Regions from separate parts of the Paenibacillus sp. FSL L8-0436 genome, predicted to be linked through region 1. Evidence: riboswitches for the same ligand, from Rfam matches in the RefSeq annotation. Region 1 holds a riboswitch; each other region holds the start of a gene.
The links. Region 1 has a riboswitch for cyclic di-AMP ahead of NSS79_RS17790 (hypothetical protein). Riboswitches for the same ligand answer to the same signal wherever they lie in the genome.
Positions count from the first base shown of each region.

Region 1 (7,516 bases):
TTAATTAAGGCTTCTGTTAGCCATTCTTCATCCGCCCAAACATACATATCTTCTCCACCATGAATGTGAATCTTCTGCTTCCTTTGCTCGGATACCATTCGCAATGAATGCACAGCATGATCGATCAATTCTCTTACTCGAACGCGTTCTTTCCGGAACGTTATTGCTCCGGCTTCGACCCGTGCGAGCTTCAGCAAACTGATAATCAGCCATTCCATTCGCTCTAGTTGTTGACGGCTTCGATCCAGGAATTTCGTTCTCATTTCTTCCTTCATGTGAGGATCATTCAGCAAATTCTCATTAAAAACGATGAGGGAGGCCAGTGGCGTTTTGAGCTGATGCGAAATATCGGAAAGCAGGTTGCGTAGAAACATTTTTTCTTGTTGGAGTTGCCGAAGACTGTTGTGTAACCTTTCGGCCATCGTGTTAAAGTTTCGTCCTAATGCGCCAAAGTCTCCTTCATCCTTCTCCGGAAGCGGTTGATCAAACTGATGTTCAACAACTTGCTCCGCTGCAAAGGTTATGGTTCGAATCTTGTCAAATATTTTGCGGTATTCCCATCCCAATAACAGCAGAAATGGAATACTAAAAAGCAAAACTTGAGCCGCCGTTTTCATGGGTAAGGCGGTATCCGAGAGGACAGGTTGATCATTTACGGGCATATCTTCCTTGTATGCATATTGAGCCAGGCTGCGTTTTCCCGCTACGATTTCATCTTCTTGTGCACCCTGAGTGATAAAGTGGATAATTTCATTTTCTAGTTGAGGAGCTTGCTTCAAAACATAACCAATCAATGCAGCATTTTGATTAACCACCGACTTATTGATCTGAATGACTTGATAACTCATATAAAAGAACATGATTCCCGCTAACATAACTTGTAATACGATCGCTTTAACAGTAATAGACTTCCACTCTGGATTACGAACGAATTCATTCATGGTTTATCTCCCTACAACATCTGCATTCCATTTATATCCGACTCCTCGAACGGTAATGATGTATCTCGGTACAGCAGGAACATCCTCGATCTTCTCTCTTAACCTTCTAATATGAACCGAAAGGGTGTTGTTATCAATGAATTCTCCTGACATATCCCATAGACTGTTAAGAATGATACTTCTGCTGCAAATTTGCTTGGGGTGAGTCATTAACATCAATAGTAATCGATATTCCAGCCCCGTCAATAAAAGTTCCTGATTGTATTTAAGAACAGTTCCTTCTAGAACTCGAACTTCAATATCGTCGGATATCCATCTATTCGCTTCATCCGTGGGCTTATGATTGCGCCTTAAAACGGCTTTCATTCTAGAGAGAAGTTCTTTGGTACGGAGTGGTTTGGTCATATAATCATCTGCTCCCAAATCAAGACCAGCAACAACATTTGTCTCCTCATCCAAAGCTGTCAAGAAAATGATGGGGACCTGGGATATTGTACGGATTTCCCTACACAGGTCATACCCTGAACCATCAGGTAAATTTATATCCAACAAAATTAAATCGACGTCGTCTGTTTTTAATGCCTTTCTGGCTTCTTCCAAGCTACCGGCAATAACAACGGTATATCCTTCACTCGTTAAAGTATATTCAATACCGAATACCAAATTATCATCATCTTCAACCAGTAAAATTCGATTCATTGAGCACCTCTGTTTAATTCAAGAAAGTTTTTAAAGTAAAGCTACAACATTTTTTCACTGTATCATGAAAGATATCTTTCACAAAGCTGTTTAGTGGAAAATTTATTAATGAGGTGCTTAATTCCAGCCCGCTCACCCAGCCTTGTCCACCAGGGTTATCCGGAATGGAGCCCTTCCCCCGGATGATATTCCGTCCTCCTATCAGGGGTAGAACGTAATAATCATTTTTTAAGCCGATCCAGAAAAGGATCGGCTAATTTTTATAGCTTTCTTAAGATCAATCACGTCTGTTCTCAACAGATTTCATACGGTTCTGATCGTCAGGCACCCGGTCAGTACTGAATTCCTGCCCTGCTTCTAACTCACCATGGCCGCAAACACTTCGGGAAAAATTTGTGAACTGCCTTTTTTGCTCATCCATTTCGTGTTTTCGCTTAAGCAGTTCCTGCGGATCCTGATTTGTCATAATCTTAACCTCCTAAGAAATCAAAATAAGTCTCTAAACATGGAATCATGCTGTTTATTCGCACTACAGAAGTTTTCCATAATAGAGCGGTGCTTATGCAAGGAATTCAAAATCCCAGCTTGTGTAGAATTATTGCTCTTTATCCCGCCCGAGCAGCCCGCTGAGAGCCTCTGTCACGTTCATACCGGTAAGCGTCTGTGTCAATTCAGGAACCTGGGCCATGATTTTGGCGATATCGCCGGTAATTTTGTTCACGCCGGATGAAGCTCCATCCTGGGAAATCACTGTAATCTTATCGACTTTGGACAGCGGGGAAGCGATTTTGTCAGCCAGCTCTGGCAGAACCTTCAAGAATTCCACTATAAGGGCGGCTTGCGTGAACTGTTTGTACGCTTCAGCTTTCTTCTCCAGTGCCCCCGCTTCCGCTGCTCCGGCCAGCTGAACAATTTCCGCGTTGGCTTTTCCCTTCGCCAGTTCTGCTTCCGCGGTTGCCAGCCCCCGTTTGGTCATTGTGGCCGCTTCTGCTTCCGCCTCAAGAATTTGCCGCTGTTTAGCTGCTTCCGCTCTCATGATCGTAGCCTGATTCTCCGCCTCAGCAGGCTTGATCACCGTTGCCTCCAGCTCCCTCTGTCTCAGCTCAACTTCGATTTCCCGGACGGTCCGGTTGGCCTCCGCTTCCATCTGCGTGATCTTGACCTGTTCGGTAACCAGCGACTGCTTGATTTTGTTCTGCTGCAATTCGTACGCAAGATCCGCCTGTGCTTTTTTCACTTCAGTCTCCAGCTTAAAGTCCGCCTGCTTAATGTTCAAATCCTTCTCGAACAGAGATTCCTTGGCGCGGGCGGCGGTTCCCGCTTCAATGGTGGCCTGATGTGCATTGGCCTTGGCAATGGCGGATTCCTTCTCCGCCTCGGCTTGTTTGATCTGAATGTCGCGTTCTGCTTCCGCCTTGGCGATGCTGGCATCACGGCGGATGCGCTCAATTTCCGGAACCCCCATATTGTCGATATACCCTTTGTCGTCAGTAATTTTCTTAATGGTAAAGCTGACCACCTCAAGCCCCATCTTATCGAGGTCTTCCGAGCAGGTCTCCCGCATCTTGCTGTTGATTTCGTCAGGTGTTTTTAGAATGGATTCGACCGTTAATTGTCCGATCAAGCCGCGCAAATGGCCTTCCACCGAATGCAGGATAATCGTCTCACGGTCTTCTTCCGGCCTGTCGATAAACTGCTCACTGGCAGTCAGAATAGCAGTAGGATCGCTTTTAATCTTAATCTGGGCCACCGCCTCCAGGTTGAGCTTGATGCCCTGCCGGGAGAACATCGCCTGCGCCGGGATGACATCGAAGCTCATCAGCATCATGGAGATGGTCTTATTGTTCTGGAAGCCGGGAATGACGAACGTCCCGCCGCCCTGAACCACTCTTTTTCCACCGAGGCCGAATACAATCATCGCCTGATTGGGCGGAACCTTTTTATAAGCGTTCACGATACTGAACAAAGCCAGCAGGATAACAACAACAATTGCCGAGATTAAATAAAGAATAACCATTCGGTTCGACACTCCCCGTTATTTATAGTTGTTCGTTTTCCCTCTCGAAGAGGGTGACTACCGCCATTCCTTTATCCACCTTCAAAATAATCACCCTGTCGCCCTTGGCGAGCTGCTGGCCGGTTTCTGCCCGCACTCCAATCGAACGCATCGTTCCATGCAGCACATATTTCATCTCTCCCACTGCTCCATCCACTGCAGAAATGCTGATGTACCCGAGTTGTCCCGCCTGCTCATAATCCATTTTATTCATGCTACTATCATACCGAGTCATCACCCGGGCCAGCACCGCATATATCAGACAGCCCAGCAGCAAGGCCACCACGGTGCAGATCAGCACCACTGCAAGCATATTCATTCCGCTGAACCGGGTAAGCACATAACCACTGCCGCCCCAGACTGTGACAAACACCATCAGAGGGAGTATGGGCACAAAGCCCGGACCACCAGCATCGCCACCTCCCACATGCAGATGACCCGCCAGGCCATGCCCATGAAATCCGCCGCTGAGGAGAAGCAGCAATCCAACCCAGAAGCACACGATAAATACAGTAACGATAACAATCCCCCCTTTAAAGCATTTAAGATAGTGCCAAATGACTCTTATTTACGTTGTTATAAGATTTATAAACTCTTATACAGATCAACTTTCCTTTCTGCATGCGCAGCAAAAAGACCACAGAAGCGTCAGGGCTCTCCGTGGTCGGTTAATCGATCATGGCGCTCATCCTCTCTCTTCGAGGCTTACGGGGTTAGCTGACGGATTCGGGCTGCGAGATTGCCCTACCTTGTAAGAAGCGGCTGTTCAGCACGCAACAAGGATTCACCCCAAGTGAGCGGCAGCTATCTGAGCAAAAGCCGCATTCACCATTGGTTCCCCCGTTCCCATTATCGGAATTCAGCCATTTGAGAACAGTTATATTACATTCGGTTGTTGATTTGAATCTTACGCCTGTGACCATTTAATGTAAAACGTTGCGGATGGCAAAAGAAGCCCAAAATGCCATCACTTCACGAATGAATGCGCATTCTTTGGTTTTACTCTTAGTCGATCGATGATTTGCTCATTTTTGCTCCACTTCATGTCCCTGGGAAAACAAAACAGAAACCTCTACGGCTCATCATCATCCGCCGTACTCTTCTGTATTACACGTTAAAGTTCCGTCAGGAATATTCTGCAAATCATTCGGGAACGTTAACAGCAAAACTAATCGAAAGTTGAGCGCCTTATAATGACTAACCAAACTCAGACCTCATTTCCTTCTGTAGATCAAAATTCCGATTACATCGAAGCCGCACTGTTCCATACAAGTGACCTCAAAAAAAGAGGCTTATCCTTTCAGGGAAGGGAAGGAATGCTCTTTTATCTGGATTCTCTCACTGACACGGAATTGATTGAACGGAACGTGATTGTTCCATTTAGCCGTAATCAGGACAAAGACCTCTCTGAGCTTTTCACAATGCTTAGTTTCAGTTTGGAAACAGAACTAAACCAAGGTATTCAGGGACTTCTTGAAGGAAGCTGTCTTTATTTTTTAGAAGGAATGTCTGGATTTTATGTCCTCTTCACTCCTGCCAAATACGAACGAAGCATTAGCGAACCTGAGAATGAGGGGGTTATTCGGGGACCTCATAACGGTTTTATTGAACAGATGAAGGTTAACTTATACCTGATTCGCAAACAAATAGCCTCCCCAAACCTTATTGTCCGCTACTTCACACTTGGGAAATTCGCCCCCAAACAGGTAGGCTTAGTCTATATGGAGAATATCGCCAACCCTGAATTGATACAGATTGTAGAATCAAGAATAAAGAAAATTTCGCTCGATTGGATAATCTCCACTGGCTTTATTCAGGAATTAACGGAGGATAACTCCTTCTCCATATTTCCCCAACTAATCAATACGGAGCGTCCGGACCATACCTCAGCTTATTTGCTTGACGGATATGTCGCCATACTGCTGGATGGGGACCCCACAGCTCTGATTTTGCCGGCGAGCTTCTTCAGCTTTTATCAGACACCGGATGACTATAACAATCGATGGATGATCGCTTCTTTTGTCCGGTTTATCCGTCTGATCGGCTTTGTAACAGCATTTCAGTTGCCAGCGCTCTACATTGCCACCGTTTCTTTCCACTCCAATGTCCTTCCCTTGCAATTATTTTTTTCGATTCAAGGTTTATTGACCCGGGTCCCTTTTCCTCCGCTGATTGAAGCGATGCTGCTTGAATTTATATTCGAACTGCTGCGGGAAGCAGGGCTTCGTCTGCCCAGCCGTGTAGGTCAAACTATTGGGATTGTTGGGGGGTTGGTTATCGGGGATGCAATTGTTAAAGCGGGATTGGTTTCATATTCGATGATCATTGTTGTAGCGTTGACTGCCATTGCTTCTTTTCTTATCCCTTCCAACGAAATGAGCTCTGCTATCCGGTTTATGCGGTTTCCATTGATGATTGCTGCCTCATTATTCGGATATATTGGGATATCATTTGGGTTAACACTCATTTTCATACATTTGTGCAAGCTAGAATCGTTTGGGCAACCCTACCTGAGACCCTTAAGTCCCTTGAAATTTCAAGGTCTGAAAGATACCTTCGTACGCTTTCCAATTTGGTCCATCCGAAAGAGTTCAAGCAACCCAAAAACGGATAAATGATCATTAATTTACACAGTACTTACAGGAGTTGATACGGTGGCTCAAAAAGAAAAAAAGATCACAAGGGGACAACTCTTCCTTTTTATTATTCAAGCCCAAATCGGTGTTGGTATTCTGTCTCTTCCTAACAAACTTAACGAAACTGCCAAAGGTGGAGGTGGACTTTCTGTTTTAGTTGCAGGGGTTATTACCCAACTTGTCATCATTCTTCTGTGGGTCCTGCTGAAGAAATTCCCCGGACTTAACCTATTCGGTATTTGCATAAAACTTGCAGGCCCGATTATTGGCAGTCTATTGATTATTCTGTATATTGGTTACTTTATTCTGCTTGGCTCCAATACTATGCTTAGTGCCGTTGAGGTGCTCCGGAGATGGATGCTGCAAACTACGCCAAGATGGGCTGTATTAGCTCTTTTTTCTATCATGACTCTCTACCTCGCAAGAGAAAAGCTGACAGTATTGGCAAGATTTTATACGCTGGCTTCCATGCTTTTTATTCCACTATTTTTATTTGTCTGCTATGGATTGACTCAAGCCCATCTGGAAAATATGTTACCGCTGTTGGAAAAAGGCTTCTGGAATATCGTGAAAGGAGCGAAGGAAACAACCATATCAATGTATGGTTTCGAATTAATGCTGATCGTCTACCCTTTGTCTGAAGGTACAGATAAACAAAAATTGATAACGGTCAGTCTCTCCAACTTGTTTGTGACCCTGTTCTATTTCTTCGTGGTCTCTACCTGTCTGATGTTCTTTAACTCCGAGCAAATCAAACTGATTCCCGAACCGGTCATTTACTTAATGAAATCTCTAAGCTTTTTCATTATAGACCGTGCAGATATCTTGTTTTTGCCGATCTGGACCATAACCATTGTATGTTCTATCGTAAGCTATTGCTATGCAGCGTCCATTGGGCTCAGTGTTTTATTTAGACGGAAAAGCCATCGGAAATTCACTCCGTTTGTGAAGATCATTTCATTTATGATCGCGCTTGCGCCAGTAACTTCTGTTGGCATTCATCTAATGGATACAGCCGCTACAAATGCTGCCTATCTCTTTATTGGTGGATTCCCGCTTGTAATGTTAATCATTTCTCTATTTATAAAGAGAAAAGGAAGTGGCCTTGCATGAGATGGCGCGTGAAATTAGGAATGGTTGCACTGTCGGTGCTGATTATTCTTTTCCCCCTCAGCCTGACCGGA
Region 1 covers NZ_CP151955.1:3,890,367-3,897,882, reverse strand. The annotation lists gene NSS79_RS17810 (HAMP domain-containing sensor histidine kinase) at 1-941, opposite strand, end outside; gene NSS79_RS17805 (response regulator transcription factor) at 945-1,640, opposite strand; gene NSS79_RS17800 (hypothetical protein) at 1,918-2,106, opposite strand; gene NSS79_RS17795 (SPFH domain-containing protein) at 2,236-3,657, opposite strand; gene NSS79_RS17790 (hypothetical protein) at 3,680-4,090, opposite strand; cyclic di-AMP (ydaO/yuaA leader) riboswitch at 4,384-4,571, opposite strand; gene NSS79_RS17785 (spore germination protein) at 4,890-6,314, shown strand; gene NSS79_RS17780 (GerAB/ArcD/ProY family transporter) at 6,351-7,445, shown strand; gene NSS79_RS17775 (Ger(x)C family spore germination protein) at 7,442-7,516, shown strand, end outside.

Region 2 (7,516 bases), 3.6 Mb from region 1:
CCCGCATGGGTTCCGCCGGCAATTTCGTGATGGCCGGGCAATGGTTTCCCAAACTGAGCGTCTATGAACCTGCCGGTACCCGGGGTGTACAAGAGGAAGGCTGGAATCTGCACCAATATCACGGAACATCCGAATTTTACAGCGATTTCGGTATCTACAATGTAACCATCTCCGTCCCCCCTAATTATATCGTTGGCGCAAGCGGGTTCCCGGTCAAGAGCGCCAAGCTGAAGCAGGATCAGAAGGTGTACCAATTTTATGCGGATGATGTGCATGACTTCGCCTGGGCCGCTTCCCCGGACTTTGTGGTAGCCGAGGAGGCCTTCTCTACAGACCATGTACCGGGCGTGAGAATCAAGCTTTATCTGGACCCGCTGCATAAACATCTGCAGGAGCGTTATTTCCAGGCAGCGAAGGCCGCCCTGACCAACTTCAGCAAATGGTACGGACCTTATCCTTACTCTACATTATCCATCGTCGTACCTCCCAAAGAGGGCAATGGCGCCGGCGGGATGGAATATCCCACGCTGGTTACTGCTTTTGGCGCAGCCGAGGCTTCTCCGGGGACCTCTCTGGAGCGCACGGTCATTCATGAGATCGGCCATCAATATTTCTACGGGATGTTAGCCAGCAATGAATTCGAGGAGGCCTGGCTGGACGAAAGCTTCACTTCCTACGCCGAAGACAGGCTGATGGAGCAGGAGTATGGGGTATCATCCAATCATGTCCTGCAGGCCAGCCTGGTGACATCCTCCCAGCCGCTTGACCTGGAAACCTGGAAATACACTCCTGCCGATTCCTATGCCCGAAATGTGTACATCCGCGGCAAGCTGGTGCTGAAGGATATCGAACAGCAGGTCGGAACCAAGACGATGGATACCCTAATGGCGGCCTATACCCGTAAGTTCCGCTTCCGGCATCCTTCTACCGCTGACTTCCAGAAAATCGTGGAGAAGGTGACCAAAAAATCCTGGCAAGCCTACTTCGACCAATATGTATACAGCGGCGGTTCTCCGGATTTTTCGATTGATCATATTAAAATCTCTGACCCTAAAAAAGAGGGCGGTGATGACAATGCCCGTTACGAAAGCTCAGTAGCGGTCAGCAATAAAGGAAATCAGTATGGTGACGTCCCCATAAAGTTCACCTTCCTGGATGGCTATACCGTCCAGCAGTTTTGGAATGGGAAAGAGAAGGAAACCACCTTTCAGCTAGCCTACAAAGCGCCTCTTTTGTCCGCAGAGATTGATCCGGAGCACTCCATTCTGCTGGAGAGTAAGCATATCAACAATTTTAGACTGGCGGAGCTGGAGCGAAAGACGCTCTCCCGCTGGACGCTTAGCGCAACGAAGCTGCTTGAAACCCTGCTCGGAACTCTTGTCTGGTGAGGTGAAGGATTGTGAAAAGATCGATAACCCGCGGCTGGTACAGCATGAAAGAGCAATTTTATATTCTGATTCTGCTTTTTATCTATCGGCTGCTTTGGGGCTATTTCCTGTACAGATTCGTCAGGTCAGCCCTCATCCCGTTGCTGCTCCGTTATCCCGATACACACGCCGGCGGCAGCGGAGTAGGCAGATTGCTGTATTACATCGAAGGACAGACTGCACTCGGCACAGACCCCGGGGTGCTGCGCTGGCTCTGGTTGCTGCTGGCCCTCTCAGCGCTACGGCTGCTATGCTCCCCCTTTATCCGTGCAGGGCTGCTGCATGAGCTGCACCAGGAGCGCAAAGGGGAGCGGGGAATGTTCTTTTTTCCCGGAATGAAGCTTTACGGACTCCCCGTACTGCTGTTCAGTCTAGCGGAATGGCTTCTGGCCGCAGCACCGCTGTATTGGCTTCTCCCCAAAATGTACGGGCTTCTCCTCAGCGGTATTCTCGATTATACCCTGCTGCTGAGACTGGTTCCTTATGTTCTGGCCTGGCTCCTGTACTTCTACCTGATCCGCATTCTGCTGCTGTACATGCAGTTTGGCTTCACCGGAGGAACAGGCATGTTCTCTTCCTTGCTGGTTGGCCTGAGGGTAATCCTCCCTTCCACCTGTATATCTGCACTGTTCGGCGCCTGCGGCCTGCTTCTGCTGCTGCTCTCCGGAGTGACCGCACTTTTCTGTCCAGGCCTGCCCGCACTGCTGTTCCGGCAATTTTCACCGCTTCCCTCAACGCTGTTCAAAATGTGGAGCATAGCGGGGCAGTATCACCTTTGGTGCAGCAAAACATTTCCATAATAATTACGCCAGTCCCTTGGCATAATAGAAGAGTCACTGCCCCAGATAAAGGGCGGGACTCTTCTTTTGGTTACAACGTGATTTAGGGTATTTGCAAAACTGTAAATCCTCTGGTACAATGATGCCTGTACCAGTAGTAACAACTTTGTAATCTTTTGAAACTAATTTGAAGTAAATGAATGTGCCTTTAAACATTTAACCTTGTCGATACGTCACTGTTTCGGTGCATAAAACGCCAAATTCCCGGCACCGGGAAGTGGGGGAACCATATTTTGGGTGAATTGATCTCGCTTTAGAGGGGTCATAGGGGAACCTTCTACCGAATCCTTAAGCTAACCTCGCAGGCCTTGGAAGGAGTACATCTTTTGAAAAGTCATAATTTTAAGAAGAAATGCACCGCAGCAGCATTAGGGCTGGTGATGGTGTTCACGCTTGGAGCAGGGAGCGCTTTCGCCGACTCCAGAATGGATACGGTTATTACAAAAACACTCGGAACGTCATATAAAACCGGGGGCATAAGCACTGCCGGCTTTGATTGTTCTGGATTCACCAAATATGTATTTAAGAACGTTGGCCTTACCTTGCCCCGCACTTCCAAAGCACAATTCAGCGTTGGAACCGCCGTATCACGGAGTAACCTCCGTTCAGGCGATCTGGTATTCTTCAATACCCTTGGCAATGGAGTCTCCCATGTCGGCATTTATGTCGGCAACGGAAAATTCGCCCAATCTTCTTCATCCCGTGGTGTAACTATCAGTTCAATGAGTCAATCCTACTGGGCCAACCGCTACGTTGGAGCCAAACGAGTAATGAGCACAACAGCTTACAAAGCTATCGCTTACGATTGACATCCCTCAGGAATTCCATCCTCTAATAAATAATTGTAACTTATAGAAATCCGGAAACTGATTATTGCCGTAATCATTTCCGGGTTTTTCCTTTTTGTCTTCCTTATTCTACCTTTTACACGTATTTGAGGTCTGTGAAACACCTTTTTACTAAAAATCCCAACAAATCTAAGTTAAAGCTTACTCAGCGCGTAAATATAAGACCTTTTTAGCAAAGATAACTCTTAAAAAGCGTAAATATTATGCATTAATATGTTTTAAGTGATTGCCAACTGGCGAAGTCTTTGTTACAATTATCGCAGTGAGTTTTTAGTAACATTTTTGTAATTATTGAATCGGGTTTTACAAAGGTTTTGTCATGTATTGGTTAACAAGCTAATCCTAATCAACAGTCATGCCGAGTTCCCTAACCATTAGGGAAACGGGGGAACCGATTTTGGGTGAATTGACCTCCTATTCACAGAGGGGTCATAGGGGACCTTCAACCGAACCCTTAAGCTAACCTCGTAGGCATTTGGAAGGGGTATTCACTTTTGAAGAAGAAGTTAGCAGCAGCAGTACTAAGCTTTTCCATTATGCTTACCATCGGAGCAGGAAGCGCTTTCGCGGATTCCAAAATGGATAAAGTCATCGACAAGACCATCGGAAGTAAATACGTATCCGGCGGTGTATCGACCAACGGCTTTGATTGCTCCGGATTTACAATGTACGTTTTTGATAAGATCGGTATCAATCTGCCACACCAATCCGGTTCCCAATACCAAATGGGTACTGCCATTTCCCGGGATGATCTGAGAGCGGGAGATCTTGTATTTTATAATACAAGCGGTAAAGGTGTTTCCCACGTCGGCATTTATGTCGGTGAGGGCAAATTCGCACATGCTTCATCCTCCCGTGGTGTAACCATCAGCACGATGAGTGACAGCTACTACGTCAACCGCTATGTTGGCGCCAAACGGATCATGAGTACAGATGCTTACCAATCCGTTACTTCTGATTCCCAAGACAATGATGACGTACAATAAGTTGTCGTAAAACGGGCACTCTTCCATGATTTTTGCCGAAATCTGGAGGGGGGGCCTGTTTTTTTTGTCTATAAAATTACTTACCCCTCCCAATATCCGCAAAACATAAATCTCCCCAAATTTCCTCCATTTTATAAAATATTTTTACCACTTTGTCAAGTTTCCGCCTTTCAGAAAATTTCTGAGTCGAATCAGGCCAGTTATGGATATAATTAGGTATAGCCAGTGCTGTTGCTCCCCATGAAAGGAGGCCGGTGGCCTTATGATTAGCTCCCCCGTTACATTCCATGTAGTCCCCATGGAGATCAGCCATGCCGAAGACATCGCCGCATGGAATTACAAAGCGCCTTATAATATTTACGAATGGATGCCTTGGTCCCAAATGGAGGCGCTTGGCATTGAATTTGGCGATCCAGAGCTACGCAGAGACCAGTATGTTTCCGTGGTCAACGAGCAAGGCATCCTTTGCGGCTTTGCGCAGTTGTTTCCGATGGAGGGTGTCGTCAGGCTGGGTATTGGAATGCGCCCCGAACTTTGCGGACACGGTCTTGGCCACATTTTCATGGAAGCCATCGTTCAGGCCGCGCTGAAGCGTTATCCCGAGCGGGAGATTGATTTGGAAGTATTGACCTGGAACCAGCGGGCGATCCGAACCTACCAAAAATGCGGCTTCACGATCACGGATACTTATGAACGCCTTACTCCAACCGGAAATAAGCCATTTTATTGCATGGTCTATGATAAACAACATAACGATCCATTAAATTGAAAATTTTAGTATTGAAATCGTCCACTTTTTTGACACAAATGCTATGATAACGCTTCACCATCCTATATAATGTAGGAAGCAGCTTACATGGAGGGGACGGATGAAGATGCAGAAATGGATCATGGGCGGTTTGTTTTTCGCAGCCTGTGCCTTTGCGGTAGTGCTCTTGTTCACATTACCCGGCAAAGCAGAGGTCGCCGAAGAAAATAACCCGACGATGCCGCAAGTCACACTGGATGCCGCAAGCGCCGAAGCGATTGTACAGGCAAGCTGCATTACCTGCCACGGTGATCAGCTACAGGGCGGTCTAGGCCCTAGTCTGCAGCAGGAAGGCGGCCAGCATAACGCAGAAGAAATCTACACCATTGTTACGAAGGGACGCGGCCAAATGCCGTCTTTCAAGGATAAGCTTGCTCCCGAAGAGATTGCGAATGTCGCCATGTGGCTTGCAGAGAAGAAATAAACCTGACCTTAAAAATACAGAATGCCCGTACAAAGGATATTCAGAGCATCCTTGCACGGGCATTTTTATATCCATTCCTATGATAGGTCGGTTTCTCCTGCGCCTAACGCGTTTTATCGAAAGCTTCGTTAAATTCATGCGCCTGGCGGAACTCTAGCGCGGCAAGCCCGCTCTCTTCTTTTGCGGACAAGCGCAGAATTACCGTTTTGTAATCAATTGTAATATGCGGATGATGATCGAAGGCTTCCGAAATCGCGGCCACCTCATCCACAAAGGCGATACCCTTCATATATTCACTAAACATATATTTGCGCACCATCATATTCGGCTCCAGCTTCCAGCCCTCCAGCTTACTTACCTGCTCACGCAGCTCTTCCTCCGTAAAATGCAATTTGTTTCCTCCCTTACTAAGTTAGCCGTAAAGTCCGTACAGCCCAGCTCCCCATATCCTTTAAACAAAACATCCCTCAGCTTCGGTAAAGTCCAAGGGATGCGCCAGGATGGAGGCTTTTTTTTTCGGTTTAATGTATTCTAAGATCCCGGCAAATAGTACTCGGCATCTACAATTTTACCACGGGCCGCAGACAGGGGGCAAACCCTCCTCCCGTTACTCTGCTGTTCTGCTGCTCTAAACGAGTACAACCGAGGCCAAATCCTCTTCACCCAGCAAAATATTGATACGGTGCGTCTCCTTGTCATAGATAACCACACCACTGCCTACCTGGATAACAGGCTCGTTGCCCAGCGCGTAGAACAGATCCTCTGCGAGCGCTTCCCATACCTCCAGCTTGGATTCCTGCGGCAGTTCCTGCCATTCATCCGGCTCCATCTCAAAAAACACATACCCATCAGAAATACGTCCGACTGCTTCTGTCAAATCACTAAGAATCTCGCTGTAATCTCTTCCATGTTTCACACCCACGTGTATCACTCCGTTTTCTTCACAGATGAATAATAACTTACCTTATCATTATAGCCGAAAAAATGACTTCACAAAAAACGGAATGCTGTCGATAAATAAGAATATACGTGATTTGGTTACGTGCAGGGTGTCCCGCCGCTGTTCAAGGATGAAATATGCGGTCTGAACGGATCACTTCTTAATTCTCATGGACGAGGTGCATAAATGGAAATTTCAACATTACTAGGCTTAGTATTTGGTCTCATCGCAGTTGTCTGGGGAATGATGCTCAAGCATGCCCCGCTTACCAGCTTGGAAAATCCGGCAGCTTATGTCATTATCTTTCTTGGTACGACTGCCTCAATCTTTGTGGCCTTTCCCATATCGGAGGTCAAGAATGTACCCAAGCTGTTCAAGATCCTCTTTATTAAGAAGAAGATGGTCAGCAAAGCTGAATTGATTACAATGTTCATGGAATGGGCTTCCATTACCCGGCGCGAAGGTCTGTTGGCGCTGGAGTCCAAGGTCGATGAGATCGAAGATAACTTCCTCCGTAACGGTATGCGGATGATTATCGACGGCAACGACCAGGAATTTGTCCGCGATGTGTTAATGGAAGATATTCATGCTACAGAAGATCGACATAAAGCGGGAGCCCTGATCTTCTCACAAGCGGGGATGTACGCTCCTACCCTAGGGGTATTGGGTGCCGTTATCGGGCTGATTGCCGCTCTGGCGGATATGAGTGATATGGACGTTCTGGCGCACGCAATTGCCGGAGCCTTTATTGCTACATTGCTCGGTATTTTCACCGGTTATGTAATGTGGCATCCTATGTCCAACAAGCTCAAAAGAATTTCCAAGCGTGAAATTGAAATCCGGCTGATGATGGTAGAGGGTCTGCTGTCTATTCAATCCGGAGTATCGACAATCGCTATCAATCAGAAGCTTTCCGTCTTCCTAACACCTTCTGAACGCGTCAAGCTAATCGAAAAGGGAGGCGGCTCAAATGAGCAAAAAGACTAGACATGAAGAACACGAAGAGCATGCCGATGAATCCTGGCTATTACCCTATTCCGACCTGATGACGCTTCTGGTGGCGCTGTTCCTCGTTATGTATGCCATGAGTGCTACAGACGCCAAGAAATTTGAAGACATGGCTGACGCCTTCAGCTCTGCGCTCAGCGGTGGTGGCGGTGTTCTGGAATATCGTTCCGATGCCCCGACAAATACCCAGCTTGATCAGGGTAAACAAGATAAAATGAACAGTGTTATTGATAAGA
Region 2 covers NZ_CP151955.1:100,936-108,451, reverse strand. The annotation lists gene NSS79_RS00520 (M1 family metallopeptidase) at 1-1,388, shown strand, start outside; gene NSS79_RS00515 (hypothetical protein) at 1,400-2,227, shown strand; cyclic di-AMP (ydaO/yuaA leader) riboswitch at 2,451-2,589, shown strand; gene NSS79_RS00510 (C40 family peptidase) at 2,647-3,075, shown strand; cyclic di-AMP (ydaO/yuaA leader) riboswitch at 3,461-3,603, shown strand; gene NSS79_RS00505 (C40 family peptidase) at 3,651-4,100, shown strand; gene NSS79_RS00500 (GNAT family N-acetyltransferase) at 4,363-4,869, shown strand; gene NSS79_RS00495 (cytochrome c) at 4,976-5,332, shown strand; gene NSS79_RS00490 (4a-hydroxytetrahydrobiopterin dehydratase) at 5,436-5,723, opposite strand; gene NSS79_RS00485 (hypothetical protein) at 5,961-6,254, opposite strand; gene motA (flagellar motor stator protein MotA) at 6,459-7,259, shown strand; gene motB (flagellar motor protein MotB) at 7,243-7,516, shown strand, end outside.
Region 2: linked by a shared signal. The riboswitch ahead of NSS79_RS00510 (C40 family peptidase) and the one ahead of NSS79_RS17790 (hypothetical protein) in region 1 are both predicted to bind cyclic di-AMP.

Region 3 (7,516 bases), 210 kb from region 1:
TTCCCTGGCTTACCGCCAGCAGCATAGCACTTACAGCGGCGCCAGCAAGGGTCAGACGCAGCGGGGTTAAGCCGCTATGGGAGAGCGAGCCAATCCCGAACACAAGAATGGCTGCCGCTGCTGCGCCGATGAAGCAGTACAGCATAATGTAGAGAAAAGAAGCAGATGGCGCAAAAGCAAAAGCTAACGCCAATCCTGCGCCGGCACCGGCATTCAGACCCAGCAAGCCGGAATCTGCCAGCGGATTGCGGGTCATGCCCTGCATGATTGCTCCTGCGACGGCGAAACAAGCACCAACCAGCGCTCCCGCCAAAGCACGGGGAATCCGCAGTTCCCGAATAATCTGATGCTGCTGCAGATCCGGATTAAACCGGAAGACTGCCTCCCATACCGTCACCAGTCTAATATCCGCGGAACCCACCGAAACGGAAAGTGCCAGACCAAAGACGACAGCGGCAAGGCCGAAAATCAAAATAACTACCGCAGCAACCGGCCTTGTCTTCAGCGGTTGATCTCCTGACGGATTTGTACTGTTAGTTATAGAACGTGTGGATGACACCATAAGTCTTCCCCTTAATAGGATGAGTTCAATGCTCTAATGAGAACAACTATCATTCTCATTATCGCAAATATCTGAATTATGTACAAGCTTTCACAGCTCGCACTTTCACTGTGAACGATTAAGTTAATGTCCTAAAAAAAGGTGCAGGTCATTGTATCTCAAGATACAAGAACCTGCACATCCCTCCACCGTTGAAGAGTTCTCTCTACACACAGTTAAGGCTGATTATTTCACGAGAAAACTCAAGACATCATCAATGGTTTTGGAATTGGCAATGGCTCCGCTGTACAGCCAGCTGCTTGCCTCGCTAAGTTCATGAACATTTCCAGCCTTAACCGCAGGGATACCCTTCCAGATTGCTCCGTTAAGAATGTCAGAGGCTTCGGTCTTGTCACTGTTCACCAGGAAGATATGATCTGCGGTCAGTTCAGCCAATTTCTCCAGCGTGATCGGATTCCAGGTCGCTCTGGATGCCGCAGGAATTTCAGTAACCAGGTTAGGTTGCTTCAAACCCAGATCCCCGTACACTACGGCACCACTGCTGCGTGTTTCATCTACTATAAAGAAGTTCTTCGACACCAGCCACAGAATGGCGACCGAATCATCACCAATGGAGCTGCTGATTTTGGCTTTTGCATCTGCTGCTTTTTGATCGTAATCCGCAATGGCTTGTTCAGCTTCAGCGCTCTTGTTCAGGAGCTCACCGATTTTGAGCAGCGATTTGCGCCAGTCTTTGCTAATCTTGTCACCAAGGACATAAGTAGGTGCGATTTTGTTCAACTGGTCATACAGACCGTTCTGCACACTGGACTCAGACTGCACAATGTGGAAATCCGGTGCAAAGCTGGTCACAGCCTCCAGCGGAAGATCATAGCTGATGGTTGGCACATCTTTAAGATCAGCAATCAGATATTCCTGGGTTCCGTTTGTCACGGACCACTGCGCTACCGGGGTAACGCCCAGTGTTACCAGGTAGTCTTCCATATAAGAAGCAAGTACGCGCTGCGGATTAGCCGGTACCGTGACTTCATGTCCCATGGCGTCTGTCACCGTTTTCTCTGTAGCCGGTGCAGTTGTTTTCGTTGGCGCTGCCGTTGCTTCAGCAGTAGCCGTAGGTGCAGCGGTAGCTTCCGTTCCAGAATTTGCAGCATTCTCATTATTGCTATTGCCGCAAGCGGACAAGAACAAAGTCATAGCCATACATCCGATCAATGCCAGCTTCATGCTGCCTGATCTCTTATTGTTCGAAAACATTAAAAACCCCTCCTGTATTTACATGCATTAATGGTCAAAGGTGTCCGAGGCCTTCGCCTTACTTTTTAAATGATATTGATTCTCATTATCCCTGTCAACAAAATTATTCGTTCTATAAAAAAAGGTTGCCTCCGCAAGCTACGGAAACAACCTCTGCTAACCATATTTATCTGCCTATTTGTGCAAATGATAGGGCACTGTTGCTACAACTATATCTTTTTGATTCATTAGATAAGAGCGAATGAACAGGCTGGTCTGATTATGCAGGATCGCCTGCCACCAATGTTTGGTAATGAACTGTGGAATCAATACGGTAATATGGTCTGTAGTAGCGGTCTTCCACTCTACGGTATCGATAAATTTCACCAGTGGGCGGAGAATGCTGCGGTAACGGGAACGAAGCACGATCAGGCGTACACCCGGGTTCCATTCCTCCCATTTTTGCTCCATCTTGTGAATCTCCTCTTCATCAAAACCAACGTAGACTGCCACCACATTATCTGTTAACGACTTCGCGTAACTGATCGAATGCAGCACAGCGCGTGTAACACCCGCAACCGGAACAACAACGGTACTTCCTTTAATCAGCGGTTTATCCGTGGCAGGACAAATGCGAAGCTGATCAGCTATATTCATATAATGACGGTGAATGCGGTGGAATACGAACATGACAACCGGCAGGAAGATGAAGGCCATCCAGACGCTGGAAAACTTGGTGATGATAAAGATAAGCGTAATCGTCAGGGTAGTCAGCATACCAATTGTATTGACTACAAATTTATTCTGCCAGCCTTTCGGCTTCGTTTTGAACCAGTGCACCATCATGCCAAGCTGCGACAGCGTAAAAGGGATAAATACTCCGACTGCATACAGCGGAATCAGCCCTTCTGTATTTCCGTGGAAAGCAGCTACAAGCACAGCCGACAATACTCCGAGAAAGATAATACCATTAGAGAAGCCAAGACGGTCTCCCCGGACCATGAAGGCATGAGGCAAATATTTATCTTTGGCGAACATGAACGCAAGCAGCGGAAACGCCGAGTAAGCTGTATTCGCCGCCAGGAACAAGATGACGGCCGTTATCCCTTGGATGAAAAAGTACAAACCGCCCCGGCCAAACGTAGATTCGGCAATTTGCGACACGACGGTGGATTTCTCATTAGGAGTAATCCCATACCAGTACGCCAGCAGTGTAATGCCGGTGAACATCAATCCGAGGATGCCTCCCATCAGCATCAAGGTTTTGGCGGCGTTTTTTTCCGCTGGAGCTTTAAAATTCGGAATGGCATTCGACACCGCTTCTACCCCGGTGAGTGCCGAACAACCGGAACTGAAGGCTTTGAGCAATAGGAACAGGCTGACGTTGGAAACGGCGGAACCGATCTCCGGGATTTCGGCATGAGCGCCGCCTGTAATATATTTGTACACCCCGGCAATGATGAGTACAAAGATAGAGACCACGAACAGATACACCGGGATGGCAATAAATGAAGCGGACTCCGTCACCCCGCGGAGATTAATAATCGTCAAGATCAGAATGACGGAGACTGCAATAAGCACAGTATGATTATGAAGACTCGGAAAGGCCGATGTGATCGCATCCGTTCCCGCCGAAGCACTAACTGCAACCGTAAGAATGTAATCTACCAATAAAGAGCCGCCAGCCAAGAGGCCGGTAGGAACGCCCAGATTGCTTTTTGCCACGATATACGCTCCGCCGCCTTGCGGATAGGCAAAGATGGTCTGGCGATAGGAAAAAATAAGGATGGCCAGCAGGCCCAATACGGCTAATGCAATCGGCAATGAATACCAGATGGCGGTGAAGCCCGCGGCCACCAGTACAATCAGAATTTGCTCCGTTCCGTAGGCCACAGACGAGAGTGCATCGGAAGACAGAACAGCCAGTGCTTTCACCTTGGATAACTTTTCATGATCGAGTTCGTTCGACTTCATCGGACGCCCGATCAATAGTCGTTTTACCTTGCTTACCATTGTAGTAACAGTTCCTCTCTTTGTTGAGTTGAAACGGTAATACCGCGCGCCGTTTTCATTGGCAGGTTTCATAAATGCAGGCACAAAAATAAGCATACGGAAATGATCCGCATGCTTACGCATGCTCATTATCCCACCCTTGCTTACGAGGTTAGCTGGCGGATTCGGGCTGTGGTAGCCCTACGGTTCCGGTCATACTGACCTGCCTCCGATTCACCCCATTGACGTTGCCGCCAAGTTTGGTTCCCCCGTTTTTCCTTGCGGAAAATTCAGCGCATATTCAACTTCTCACAAGGACTAATAATAGTCTACAATAGCTTTTCAGTAAAGCGGTGAAAAAAATGAAAAAAGAATGAAAAAACATCCAAAAAGCTCAAATCCAAGATCGGGGATAAGTGGATCTTTCATTCTCTTTCATTATCCCAGCGTTCCGTGATTTTTGAGTGTTTTGGATGTTAATTGTGACAGAAATTAAGGAAATATTTATGCTCTAAATTCTGCAAAGCCTTTTCTTATTCTGCTGGCTCTTCTTGGCGCCCGGTCCAGAGCAAAATTGCGATTAGAGCAAAAGCAATCAACGCAAGCAGAGGTACCGTAATGAACCCTAAAAAGTTCAAATAATCCTCATTGCAGGGTACACCAATTGTGCATGGCAAGATTTTACTGAGTGCAGGGATTTTCTGCTCCGCGTAATGGTACAGGGAGATGCTCCCGCCTATCAGACATAAAGGCAGCACATAAGGAATGATGCGTTTATCTCCCCGGTACGTGGCAATTCCGAGCAGAATCAGCTGAGGATACATAAAGATACGCTGGAACCAGCATAGCCTGCAGGGTTCATAATGCAGCACTTCACTAAGATACAAGCTTCCTGCTACAGCAATTACAGAAACAAACCAGGCCAGATACAGGCAGTGGCGTCTGCAGAAGGTAGAGAATTTCATCATTTGGCATCCGCCGAATCAAGGGCGATTTGCACCTGCGAGTCGATGGCTTTGATATCAAAGGCCTTGTCTACCTTGACTCCATTAACAAATACAGTAGGAGTAGAGGTCACTTTGCTGTCTTCGGCCAGCTTCATATCTCTCTGCAGTTCACTTTCATAGGTGCGTTCCTCAATGTCTTTACGCAGGAGGTCAAAATCTATCGGCAGGTTCTCTTTCTGCGCCAGGCTTACCAGGTAATCAGCGGTCGCCCACTCTTCGCTCTCCTCGCCCTGATTAGCATAGATTGCGTCATAATAGGTCCAGAAAGCTTCACTGTTCTGATGATAGACAGACAAAGCTGCTAATGAAGCTGTTTCGGAATCCGGTCCAATAAAGGCCATATTTACGAAGTAAAAGGCTGCTTTGCCCGGAGTTACGTATTTTTCAACAAGCTGAGGTTTGATGGTACCGGTAAAATCTGAACACGCCGGACATTTATAATCCCCGAATTCGACAATTTTGACTGGAGCATCCTCTTTTCCAAGTCTATGCATCTCGCTGTAATTAAAGTCAGAGTTCCCTTTTGGAATCAGCATGATAAGAGCGACAAAGATAATGATAACGGCTGCTACTGTGCTGAAGATCAGAATTCTCGTTTTTTGCTTCTGCTTTTCCTGTTCTGCCCTGCGCTTCTCCTGCTTGCCCTGTTGGGGAGCCGCGGCACTGTTTCGTTTGTTTTTGCTCAAAGAGAGTTCCTTTCCGTCCACTCAGGACCCGGGTAATGAAAGTCATATAATTTAAAATTATATAATTAAAGTTCTCTCTTTGGCAAACTTCCATAACAAACTTCAGCTCACACCGCCTTTGTTTTCAACTTACTGTTCGGGGTCTCTCCTTCCTTGCTGAAAAGCTGTTCCTTAGCCAGGTCCATCGGATGCAGGGGGATTCTAAAGATGAATTCCGTCTTTCCATCCTGCGGGGAATCGACCCATATCGTACCGTTCATCAAATCAATCAGCTTCTTGCAGATAGCTAGCCCAAGCCCCGTTCCAGGGTATTTCCGGCTGTGAGAGGCATCCGCCTGGGAGAAGGGCTGAAACAGCAGCGGAAGCTTGTCGGGTGAAATGCCGATGCCTGTATCTTTCACCCTAAACTGCAATTGTTCTGAGTTTCCCTCCGTACGGCACAGTTCCACTACTACGTTAATCTCACCTGTATGGGTGAATTTAACGGAATTTCCAATCAAGTTCACAAGAATTTGCCGAATTCGAGCGCTGTCTCCAACTAAATGGTCAGGGATGGCCTGTGCAACCTGGAGTGTGAGATTTAATGCTTTCTCTTTACATACGACCTCGTACAGATTCATACATTCCCTAAGCAGCACTGACAGCTGAAAAGGCTCCTTATGCAGCTGCAGGCCGTCAGCCTCCAAGCGGGAAATATCCAGAATATCACTAATCACATTGAGCAAGGCATGACTGCTTCTATTTTGCAGCTTCAACAAATCCTGGTGCTCCTGATGATGAATCTCGTCAGCGAGCAGCTGATTTATTCCGATGATCCCGTTTAACGGCGTTCTGATTTCATGGCTCATAGTAGCCAGAAATTCGCTTTTCATCCGGACAGCACTTTCAGCCGCTTCTTTGGCAATAATCAGCTCCTGCTGAAACAGGGCAAGCGCGGTCACATCTTCGGCAACGATATAGACAAACCGCTCCTTCTCATTTACCAGCGGAAAAACCGTTGCACTGCAAATCAGCCTGACTCCATTTTTCATTCTCACCGCGAGCTCCAGCTTCGCCGAATGCCCTAACGATGCCCGCTTCACTGCCTCCTTAAGTGCAATTTCATCTTCAAGGCTGTACATTATATTTTTGTAATCTCTCAGTTCTTCTTTACCGTAACCAGTCGTCTGACGTAATGCCGGATTTGCGCTTACAATCTTCTTGCGTACCGGGTCGATGCAGAGCACTATATCCGGACTGAACTCAAACAACGCTACATAACGTTGCTCGTTAAATTTTGCCGAGATGATTACACGCTTCCGGTCCCTGTACAAAAGTGCCAATACAACCGCTACAATGGCAATAAATGAACCTCCCAGAATCATCCCGAGCAGTGAATCCTCCAGAAACAGAGCATCCCCGGCATAGGTAACGCGATCTGAGGTAATGAAAGAAACCCCTGCCATCGCTGCATAATGTGTACCGGTCAAGGCTCCAGTCAGGGTAAGCACAAGTATTATTTTTTTGGCAGAAAAGATGTTATAGGCATTCTCCAGCCACTTTGGATCATAAGAGGCTGTAATGACAGGAACAATAAGCGAGAATAAGACAGACATTATGATGGAGAATAGACTTTGCTGATAGATTGCAGAATACTGCATAGCCATAATTCCGCTGTAGTGCATGATGAGCAGCCCCCCGCTAAAGAGCAGCCCGCCTAAGCCAAGATAGACTCTGCTGCGTGTACGAGGGTTATTAAACAGTTGAAACAGCACATAGGAAGCCGCGATTGGAATGAGCAGCGAGACAATCATCAGGGGCAGATAATAGGACACCGCAGTTTCCAGCCTCATGGCACGCATGCCTATAAAATGCATACTCCACATCCCGATTCCCAGAACAGAAGACATCAATATTATAAAAGGCAACCTTCTTCTGCCCCGTACCAGCCTTTCCGCCAGATCTAGGGCCGCAAAGCAGGATAGAAATGCTATCGCAATGGAAAAGAGGACCAGCAGATCATTATAATGATTCTGATGATTTAGCATTTGGACCTC
Region 3 covers NZ_CP151955.1:4,097,333-4,104,848, forward strand. The annotation lists gene NSS79_RS18580 (iron ABC transporter permease) at 1-562, opposite strand, end outside; gene NSS79_RS18585 (iron-hydroxamate ABC transporter substrate-binding protein) at 788-1,816, opposite strand; gene NSS79_RS18590 (APC family permease) at 1,991-3,808, opposite strand; cyclic di-AMP (ydaO/yuaA leader) riboswitch at 3,934-4,093, opposite strand; gene NSS79_RS18595 (disulfide oxidoreductase) at 4,321-4,752, opposite strand; gene NSS79_RS18600 (thioredoxin domain-containing protein) at 4,752-5,480, opposite strand; gene NSS79_RS18605 (ATP-binding protein) at 5,588-7,507, opposite strand.
Region 3: linked by a shared signal. The riboswitch ahead of NSS79_RS18590 (APC family permease) and the one ahead of NSS79_RS17790 (hypothetical protein) in region 1 are both predicted to bind cyclic di-AMP.